Linked DNA regions of Chelatococcus sp. YT9. The protein of the gene in region 2 interacts with the protein of the main gene of each other region in a pairwise test. Links are inferred from orthologs where the notes say so. Each region holds a gene or a part of one and is shown on either strand. Other genes may lie near its edges.

Region 1 (4,523 bases), 730 kb from region 2 along the record:
ATGAACAGGCCTGCGAGGAAGCGATCGATATCGTTGTCGCGGACGAGTTGCTCGCAATGGGAAAACGCTGGCGCCAGGGTAGTTTCGTCGCCCGGGCCAGCCCAGTCGGCCATCATGTCTAGCTTACCGCGATCAGCGCGGCCGCGACATGACGGTCTTCGGCGAGCAGTACGTTGTAGGTGCGGGCCGCGGCCCCAGTCTGCATGACGTCGACTTTAAGGCCCGCCTCGCTGAGGGCCTGCCGGATAGCGGGTGCCAGCGGAACCATGTCCGAGCCCGTACCTATCAACAGGAGTTCGATATCCGCCGCCTCGGCGATGACCGGCGCGAAATGGTCGATCCGAAGCTCATCCGCATCCGTGACCTCCCAGGCTTTGATGCCGGACGGCAAGGTCAGGATGGAGCCGCGGTGTGACATCTCGGCGAAGCGGAAACCGCCGTTGCCGTAGGCGTCGAGCTTGAAGCGGCCGGGAACGAAACCGTCGTAACGTCGGCTCTCGGCCATTACACTCTCCGTCAGGATGCCGGGCGCGGCGCCTTCTTGCTGTCGGATGCGGGCGCCGGAGCCGCCGGAGCTGGCGCGCGCGCACTGCGCATGCCGAGATAGATCAGCACAGGCGTGGAGACATACATTGCGGAATAGGTGCAGACGAAGACGCCGAACAGCATGACCTGCGCAAAGCCCTGAATGGCCTCTCCGCCGACCACCACCAGCGCGACCAGCGAGAGAATCGTCGTGGTCGCGGTCATCGAGGTGCGCGAGAGGGTAGAATTCACGGACAGGTCGAGCAGCTCCTCGATAGGCATGGTCTTGTATCGCCGCAGAAGTTCGCGCGTCCGGTCGAACACCACGACTGTTTCGTTCAACGAATAGCCCACGATGGTCAGAATCGCGGCTATCGAGGTCATATTGAACTCGATCTGCGTGATGACGAAGAACCCGACCGTCAGAAGGATGTCGTGCATCGTGCCGATGATGGCGCCGATGGCAAAGGTGAGCTCGAAGCGGAACCAGAGATAGGCAAGCACCGCGATGATGGCGAGCACGACGCCGAGCGTGCCGGATTGCACCAGCTCACCCGAAACGCGGGGCCCGACCGTCTCGACCCGACGGAACTCATAGTCCTTCTCGAACACATCACGCGTCTTCTGGACCACCGTTCCCTGTGCCTCTTCGCCGCCCTCCTGAATGGGGAAGCGAATTGACACACCGCCGGCATTGCCGAACTCCTGCACCTCCGGCGTGCCGAAGCCGAAGCCCTCGGCCGCCTCGCGGATGGCGCCGACATCGGCCTTGCCCGAGCGGGCCTGGATCTCGACGAGAGTACCGCCTTTGAAGTCGATGCCGAAGTTCAGCCCGATCGTCAGGGCAAGGATAACGGTGATAACCGATATCGCAGCCGAAAACGGGATCGTGACGCGCCGAAAGCGGACGAAGCGGAACTTTGTGTTGTCGGGGACGATGCGGATCAGGCGCACGCGCGAAAAGCTCCGGTTCAGAACGGCAGTTGTTTCGGCCTGGCGACGCGGTACCACAACGCGATCATCATGCGCGTCATGGTCACCGCGGTGATCACCGTGGTCAAAATACCGAGGATAAAGACGACAGCAAAGCCGCGCACGGGTCCTGATCCCAGGAAGAACAGGATCAAGGCGGCGATCAACATCGTGGAATTGGAATCGAAGATCGTCGCGAAGGCCCGGGTGAAGCCCGCATCGATCGCCGAGATGATCGACCGGCCGCCATGGGCCTCCTCCCTGATACGCTCATAGATCAGCACGTTGGAATCGACTGCGGTGCCGATGGTCAGCACGATGCCCGCGATGCCCGGCAATGTAAGCGTCGCGCCAAGCAATGACATCAGGGCCAGGATGAAGACCACATGGACCAGCAGGGCGATGTTCGCGAAAATGCCGAACAGGCCGTACGTCGCCAGCATGAACAACGCCACGAAGATCGTCGCGACGTAGATCGCCATGGTCCCGGCCTCGATCGAGTCCTGCCCGAGGCCAGGTCCCACCGTGCGCTCCTCGACGATCGTGAGCTTGGCCGGCAGGGCACCGGCACGCAGCAGCACTGCCAGATCATTGGCCTGCTGCACGCTGAAGCTGCCTGAGATCTGGCCCTGACCGCCCGTGATCGGGGTCTGGATGCGGGGCGCCGAGATCACCTCATTATCAAGAACGATGGCCAGGAGCCGCCCGACACCTTCCGACGTGGCTTGGCCGAACCGCTGCGCCCCGCGAAGGTTGAAGCGGAAGTTCACGATTGGCTGCGATGTCTGCGAATCAAAGGCGGGCTGGGCATCGGTCAGATCCTCGCCCTCGACAATGACCCGCCGCTCGACAGGCACCGGCTGACCGGCATTGTCACGCGACGGGATCATGTCCACGTCGGCCGGATTCGCGCCGCCTTCCGCGATGAAGCGGAATTGCAGCTTTGCCGTCCGGCCAAGAATTTCCTTAAGGCGCTGGGGATCCTGTAGGCCCGGCACCTGCACCAGCACGCGGCCGGCGCCCTCGCGCTGGATATTCGGCTCGGTCGTGCCCAGCGCATCGACGCGGCGCCGAAGCACCTCGATGGTCTGGTCTACCGCGCGTCGGACCCGATCGGTAACACCGACGTCGGTCAAGGTGACCTGAACGAGCCCGTCCGCGCCTTCCGACACATTGATCGTACTGTTCCCCGGCGTGCCGAGGATGGCATTGCCCGCCGGGCGCGCCAGCTCATTGAGCCGCGCCAGCAGACGCTGGCGATCGGCTTCGCTCGGCACACGCATCTGCAGGCCGCGCGGCAACGCCACGATACCGCCCTGGGGCGCTATACGCGTCTCGCGGAGAATACGGCGGACGTCGTCGCGAAGGCTGTTGACCTGCGTGCGGATCAGGTCGTTCTCGTCGACCTCCAGCACAACATGCGAGCCGCCTTGCAGGTCAAGACCGAGCACCATGGCGCGATGCGGCACGATCCAGGCGGGGATCCAGCTTGGCACCGATGCCGCGATCCGCTCGCGCGTTGTCTCAGAAAACAGGTTTGGCGCCGCATAGGCGAAGCCAAGCAGCGTCAACAGGAGGATCGAGATGATCTTGGCTTTTGAATAGCGCAGCATGGGCGGCGGCCTCCGCCTCAGCTCTTGACCGGCTCGGCCTTGGAACGCACATCCGAAATCATACCACGCACCACGCGCACTTTGACCCCATCCGCGATCTCAGCCTCGACTTCCCCATCATCGACCACCTTCGTCACCTTGGCGATAAAGCCGCCCGAGGTCACGATCGTATCGCCGCGGCGCACGTTCTTGATCATCTCCTGATGCGCCTTCTGCCGCTTCTGCTGAGGACGGAGAATCAGGAACCACATGATGACGAAGATGAGGATGAACGGGACGAACTGAATGAGCATGTCGCCCCCGCCAGCGGCAGGAGCCGTGGACTGGGCGAAGGCTGGCGTGATCACGAGAGGTCCCTCCGAAACAAGGCCCGACTGAAGGCGGGTGGAAGCGTGCGGTTTGTATGAGGCGCGGACTATACCCATCGATCGATGGAAAGCAATCCAGCCGTGTGCTTAGAGCATGGACCGCACCTGTGAAAGGCAATATCCAACGGTCAAGATTTGCGGAGCGAAACGGAGAAGCTGATAATGGGGTTGAAAAATCAGCAGCATGAAGATCCTGGCCTTCACGAAAGCGTGCTCGCCCTCACGCTGGAGCGCATTGCCCAGGCCCTGGAGCGCCTTTCGCCACCGCCGCCGGCCCCGACCGACCTTTCCTCCGCCGATGCTTTCGTATGGCACCCTCCGGCGCGGCTCCAGCCCGTTCCGCGTGTGAACCGCGTGGAGATGTCGTTGCTGCGGGGCATCGACCGGGTGCGCGACACCCTCGCCGAAAACACCGAGCGCTTCGCCCGCGGTCTTCCGGCCAACAACGCGCTCCTCTGGGGCGCGCGCGGCATGGGCAAATCGTCGCTGGTCAAGGCCGTCCACGCCGAGACCAACAAGCGCCTTTCGGATACGGGGCAATCCACCGACGCCAGCCGGTTGAAGCTCATCGAGATCCACCGCGAGGACATCGAGAGCCTGCCGAACCTGATGGGCCTGATCCGCGATTCCCATCATCGCTTCATTATCTTCTGCGATGATCTGTCCTTCGATACGGACGATACCTCTTACAAGTCACTTAAGGCTGTGCTTGAAGGCGGCATCGAGGGGCGACCCGATAATGTCGTGTTCTACGCCACCTCAAACCGCAGGCACCTCCTGCCTCGGGACATGATGGACAACGAACGCTCCACAGCCATCAATCCTGGCGAGGCGATCGAGGAAAAAGTCTCCCTGTCAGACCGATTCGGGCTCTGGCTCGGCTTCCATAAATGCAGCCAAGACGAGTACCTGGACATGGTGTTTGGTTATGCCAGCCACCTCGGCCTGTCCTATGACCAGGCGAAGCTGCGTGCCGAGGCGCTGGAATGGGCCACCACACGCGGAGCGCGCTCTGGCCGGACAGCCTGGCAGTTCGTCCAGGATC
Region 2 (4,723 bases):
CGGAGACAAAGACGTATAACAACCAGCGGACAGGACCGGCTCGATGCCCTCGATTCTGTGGATAACTGGCTTCTAAAACCCGCCTGCTCGGGCAAAGCGGGCTGAGCGGCGATCAACGCACTCCTCAATGAGCTGAGCGCCTGATCGTTCCTGGTCGGGCAAGCGCACCGTTCCGATTCGAGCTCGCGCCGTTCCTGTTCGACGTCGAAATGCCATCATCAAAGCCACCAAAGCCCCTTTCGCAGGCTGATATTCTTCCACACGTGCAAGCTATGTATGCGTTGAAGGCATAGCCCTTGACCCACGGCGGGCGAGCCGCCATATCGCTCGTGTGATCGGGAGCTCCCCGATTATGGGAGTGCCGTAAGGGCTCCACCACGAAGTGCCTCGCAACAAAGGGCTTCGCTCATGTCTAGGGTACCGTCTCTGTCGTCCCCGTTTCTGCTCGGCTTTGACGAGATCGAGCGCGCATTGGACCGTGTCGCCAAAGCAGCGACGGATGGCTATCCGCCTTACAACATCGAGCGCATTCCCCGTTGCGACAACGAGCCGGAGAAGCTCCGCATTACCTTGGCGGTGGCCGGCTTCACCCAAGACCAGCTCGAGATAACCCTCGAGGAAAACCAGCTTTGCATCCGCGGCCGGCAGGTGGATGACCGCACCAGGCATTTCCTGCATCGCGGGATCGCGGCGCGACAGTTCCAGCGCACGTTCTTTCTGGCCGACGGCATGGAGGTTATGGGCGCGGATCTATCGAATGGCTTGCTGTCGGTCGATCTCGTGCGTCCTGAATCGGAACGTGTGATACGGCGAATCGACATCATCTCCCGTGACGGTGGATGACGCTGTGAAGGTTTTGGGAACGATTTGGGCGCAGCCTGCAGGGATGTTGGCTCGAATAATGCAAGTTTACGACCGCTACTCTAGGGCGCGTTCCGCTCGGGCAGGTGGCACGAGCGACAAGAAGCGGCCCTGGATCAATAGCTTCGGGCATGTCCTGGTTACGACAGGAACCTGTCTCAGGACGGCCCCAGGAGGGCGCGATGACCAATAGTGATGCGTTTGAGTTTATCGGCGACGTTCAGGACAGCGACGCGCTGGCGGCTGCGGGCGAGGGCAAGGTTGCCTATGTGCGTGCCATGCGCTCCGAGGAATTCAACCGCCTGTTTCCACAGGCACCAGAGATTCAGCCGGGCTTGGAGCTTTTCGCCCTGCTAGGGGCGGATGGCACGCCCATCCTCCTGACCGATTCCAGGGACGCGGCCATTGCCAATGCCTGGGAGCACAACCTGGAGCCCATCAGCGTCCACTGACGGGGGTCCGCACGTCCGCTCCGGCGTGAACTGCCATATGGAGCGACGATATTGCAAAGGCGGGCCTTGGGCCCGCCTTTTTCGTTCCGGGAATATCAGGTCGGGCAAGGCCGGCGGAATCAGCCGCGTAGCGTGGCGCCCGTTTTCTTGGCAACGGCGGCGACAACCTTGGCCGAAACCGCTTCGATATCCTGATCTGTCAAGGTCTTCTCTGTCGGCTGGAGCACGATGGCGACGGCCACCGACTTCTTGCCCTCACCCACCCCGGCGCCCTCATAGATATCGAAAACCGAGGTGTCGGTGATCAGGTTGCGTTCGGCACCCTGGACAGCGCGCATGATATCCGCCGCAGCCACGCTGGAATCCACGACGAAGGCAAAGTCGCGCGTCACGGGCTGGAATTCAGGCAGAGCAAGCTTCGGCTTGACCTTGGTCGGTTTCGCTTTGGGCGCGGGCAGCACATCCAGAGTAATCTCGCAGGCGACGATCGGACCCTTGGCATCGAGCGCCGCGAGGACGCGAGGATGGAGCTCACCGAAGGCTCCAATGGTGGCCTTCGGTCCAAATTGCAGCGTCGCCGAGCGGCCGGGATGGTACCAGGCGGGCCCGCCCGAGACGACCTGAACACCGGCGGTCGCGATTCCAAGGGCTGTCAGCAGGCCGAACGCATCGCCCTTCGCGTCAAACACGTCGACGGGCTTTGCCTCGGCGTCCCAACGCCGACCGACTCCGGCTGCATGGGCGGTGCCACGTCGCACAGCAACGGCCGTGATGGTCTGGCCTTCCGGTTCGTCGGAGGCGAAGACCTGGCCTACCTCGAACAGCGCCACGTCGGCGAAGCTGCGGTCAGCGTTCCGCTGCAGCGCCTTCACGAGGCCTGGAATGAGGTTGGGGCGCATGTCGGAGAGGTCTGCGGCGATCGGATTCGCGAGCGCGAGCCGTGGGTCGCCGCCGCCGAAGAGCGTCGCTTCCTCATGGCTGATGAACGACCACGTGACCGCTTCCACGAGCCCACGCGCCGCGAGCGCGCGCTTGGCAAGCCGGGTGCGCTTCTGCAGCAGTGTCAGCACTGGCTCGGCGACGGCGGCATGGAGGCGCGGGAAGGGCGTCGAGGCAACACGGTCAAGCCCTGCGATGCGGATGATCTCCTCGGCGAGATCCGCCTTCCCCTCGATGTCCGGTCGCCAGGACGGCGCATCCACCTGGGCCGTGTCACCTTGATTGTCGACGCTGAAGCCCAGCGCGACGAGGTGCTTCTCCATCTCTCCTTGTGGCAGGTCGAGCCCGCTGAGGCGCTTCACCTCGCTCCAGGGAAACGTGATGGGGGCGTGGGTGTCGCGTATGGCGCCTGCCAGCGTCACCTCCGTTGGCACGCCGCCGCACAGATCAAGAACGAGCCGCGTCGCAAGCTCGATGCCCGGCAGGGTGAAGGCGGGATCGACCCCGCGCTCGAAGCGATAGCGCGCATCGGTGATGATGCCGAGCTTACGGCCGGTCTGCGCGATGTTCAGCGCGTCCCACAGCGCCGACTCGATCAGCACATCGGTCGTGGCCTCATCGCAGCCGGACGCCTCGCCGCCCATGATCCCGGCGAGGGACTCGATGCCGTTGTCGTCAGCGATGACGACCATGCTGGGGTCGAGCTTGTAGGTCTTGCCGTCGAGCGCGAGGATCTCCTCGCCCTCCTCAGCGCGCCGTACGACGAGGTCGCCCTTGACCTTGGCGGCGTCGAACACGTGCAGCGGCCGGCCACGATCGAAGGTGACGTAGTTGGTGATATCGACGAGCGCGTTGATGGGGCGCAGGCCTATGGCCTTCAGCCGCTTCTGCAGCCACTCCGGGGAGGGGCCGTTCTTGACGCCGCGCACGAGCCGCAGGGCGAAGGCTGGCGAGAGATGGATATCGTCTTCCGCGAACGCGAGCGAGACCTCCACCGGGCAGAAGCCCTCGCCGGGAATGGTCGCGACTGGCGGTGTATTGAGGCGCCCCAGCCCCGCCGCCGCGAGATCGCGCGCGATGCCGGCGATGCCGAGCGCGTCGGGACGGTTTGGTGTCACCGCGATTTCGATCACGGCATCGTCGAGCTTCGCCCAGGTGGCGTAGCTGGTGCCCACCGGTGCGTCAGCGGGCAGGTCGATGATGCCATCGTGGTCCTCGGATAATTCGAGCTCGGCCTCAGAGCAGAGCATGCCGTTCGACTCGACGCCACGGATGACGCCCTTGCCGAGGGTGATGTTCTTGCCGGGGATATAGGTGCCGGGTGGCGCGAAGACCGAGATCATGTCCGCGCGGGCATTCGGCGCCCCACAGACCACCTGGATCGGGTTGCCGTCGCCCGTGTCGACCATGCAGACCCGCAGGCGATCGGCATTGGGATGCTGGACCGCCGAGATGACACGCGCGATCACATAAGGCGCAAGCGCCTTGGCCTTGTCCTCGATGCCTTCGACCTCGAGCCCGATGCGGTTGAGGACGGCAGCGACCTCATCAGCGTCAGCCTCGGTGTCGAGATGGTCCTTCAGCCAGGAGAGCGTGAATTTCATAATCTTTCATCCTCTCACCCGTCACCTCGGCTTAGCCGAGGGTGCCGATCAATAGGTCAGGCCTTTGAGATCGGAAGGGCCGGGCCACGCCCGGCCATGACAGGGTATTGTCGTTCAGCGAAGGCTCAGGTCGACAGTCCGCCTGCCAGTGTCGGCAGGTCGAGCGGGCGGAAGCCGTAGTGGCTTAGCCAGCGCACGTCGGCCTCGAAGAAGGGGCGCAGGTCCGGCATGCCGTATTTCAGCATGGCGATGCGGTCGATGCCCATGCCCCAGGCGAAGCCCTGGTACTCGTCCGGATCGAGGCCGCAGTTCCGAATGACATTCGGGTGCACCATCCCGCAGCCGAGGATCTCCAGCCAGTCCTCGCCCTCGCCGAAGCGGATGTCGCCACCCTTGCGCGAGCACTGGATATCCACCTCCGCCGACGGCTCGGTGAAGGGGAAGAACGACGGGCGGAAGCGCATCTTGACGCTGTCGACCTCGAAGAAGGTCTTGCAGAACTCCTCGAGGATCCACTTGAGATGGCCGAGATGGGACGTCTTGTCGATGACGAGCCCCTCGACCTGGTGGAACATCGGGGTGTGGGTCTGGTCGCTGTCGCAGCGATAGGTGCGGCCGGGGCAGATCACGCGGATGGGCGGCTTCTTCGACAGCATCGTGCGGATCTGAACGGGGCTCGTATGCGTGCGCAGGAGCTTGCGGGTGCCCGTCTCGTCCGGCGCGAAGAAGAAGGTGTCGTGCATCTCTCGTGCGGGATGGCCGACGGGGAAGTTGAGCGCCGTGAAATTGTAGAAATCGGTTTCGACGTCAGGCCCCTCGGCGATGGAGAAGCCCATGTCCGCGAAGATCGCCGTGAGCTCGTCCATG

The links.
Region 1: the proteins of pheT (region 2) and secD interact in binary tests that used the Escherichia coli proteins (3 or more experiments, as listed by UniProt). The link is inferred for Chelatococcus sp. YT9 from one-to-one orthologs.

The regions. Positions count from the first base shown.
Region 1 is NZ_JAHBRW010000001.1:66,246-70,768, forward strand. The notes cover bases 804-3,654. They hold secD (protein translocase subunit SecD), read right to left. Parts: upstream 3,111-3,654; coding sequence 1,497-3,110; downstream 804-1,496. Other genes in these bases: secF (protein translocase subunit SecF), read right to left, coding at 804-1,479; yajC (preprotein translocase subunit YajC), read right to left, coding at 3,128-3,403; KIO76_RS00310 (ATP-binding protein), read left to right, coding at 3,641-3,654. Outside these bases: KIO76_RS00285 (phytoene/squalene synthase family protein), read right to left, coding at 1-113; KIO76_RS00290 (Mth938-like domain-containing protein), read right to left, coding at 119-505; more of secF, read right to left, coding at 517-803; more of KIO76_RS00310, read left to right, coding at 3,655-4,523. UniProt on the Escherichia coli protein: Part of the Sec protein translocase complex. Interacts with the SecYEG preprotein conducting channel. SecDF uses the proton motive force (PMF) to complete protein translocation after the ATP-dependent function of SecA.
Region 2 is NZ_JAHBRW010000001.1:798,372-803,094, reverse strand. The notes cover bases 1,145-4,195. They hold pheT (phenylalanine--tRNA ligase subunit beta), read right to left. Parts: upstream 3,857-4,195; coding sequence 1,433-3,856; downstream 1,145-1,432. Other genes in these bases: pheS (phenylalanine--tRNA ligase subunit alpha), read right to left, coding at 3,982-4,195; KIO76_RS03700 (BQ00720 family protein), read left to right, coding at 1,145-1,313. In the rest of the region: KIO76_RS03705 (Hsp20 family protein), read left to right, coding at 409-843; more of KIO76_RS03700, read left to right, coding at 1,044-1,144; more of pheS, read right to left, coding at 4,196-4,723.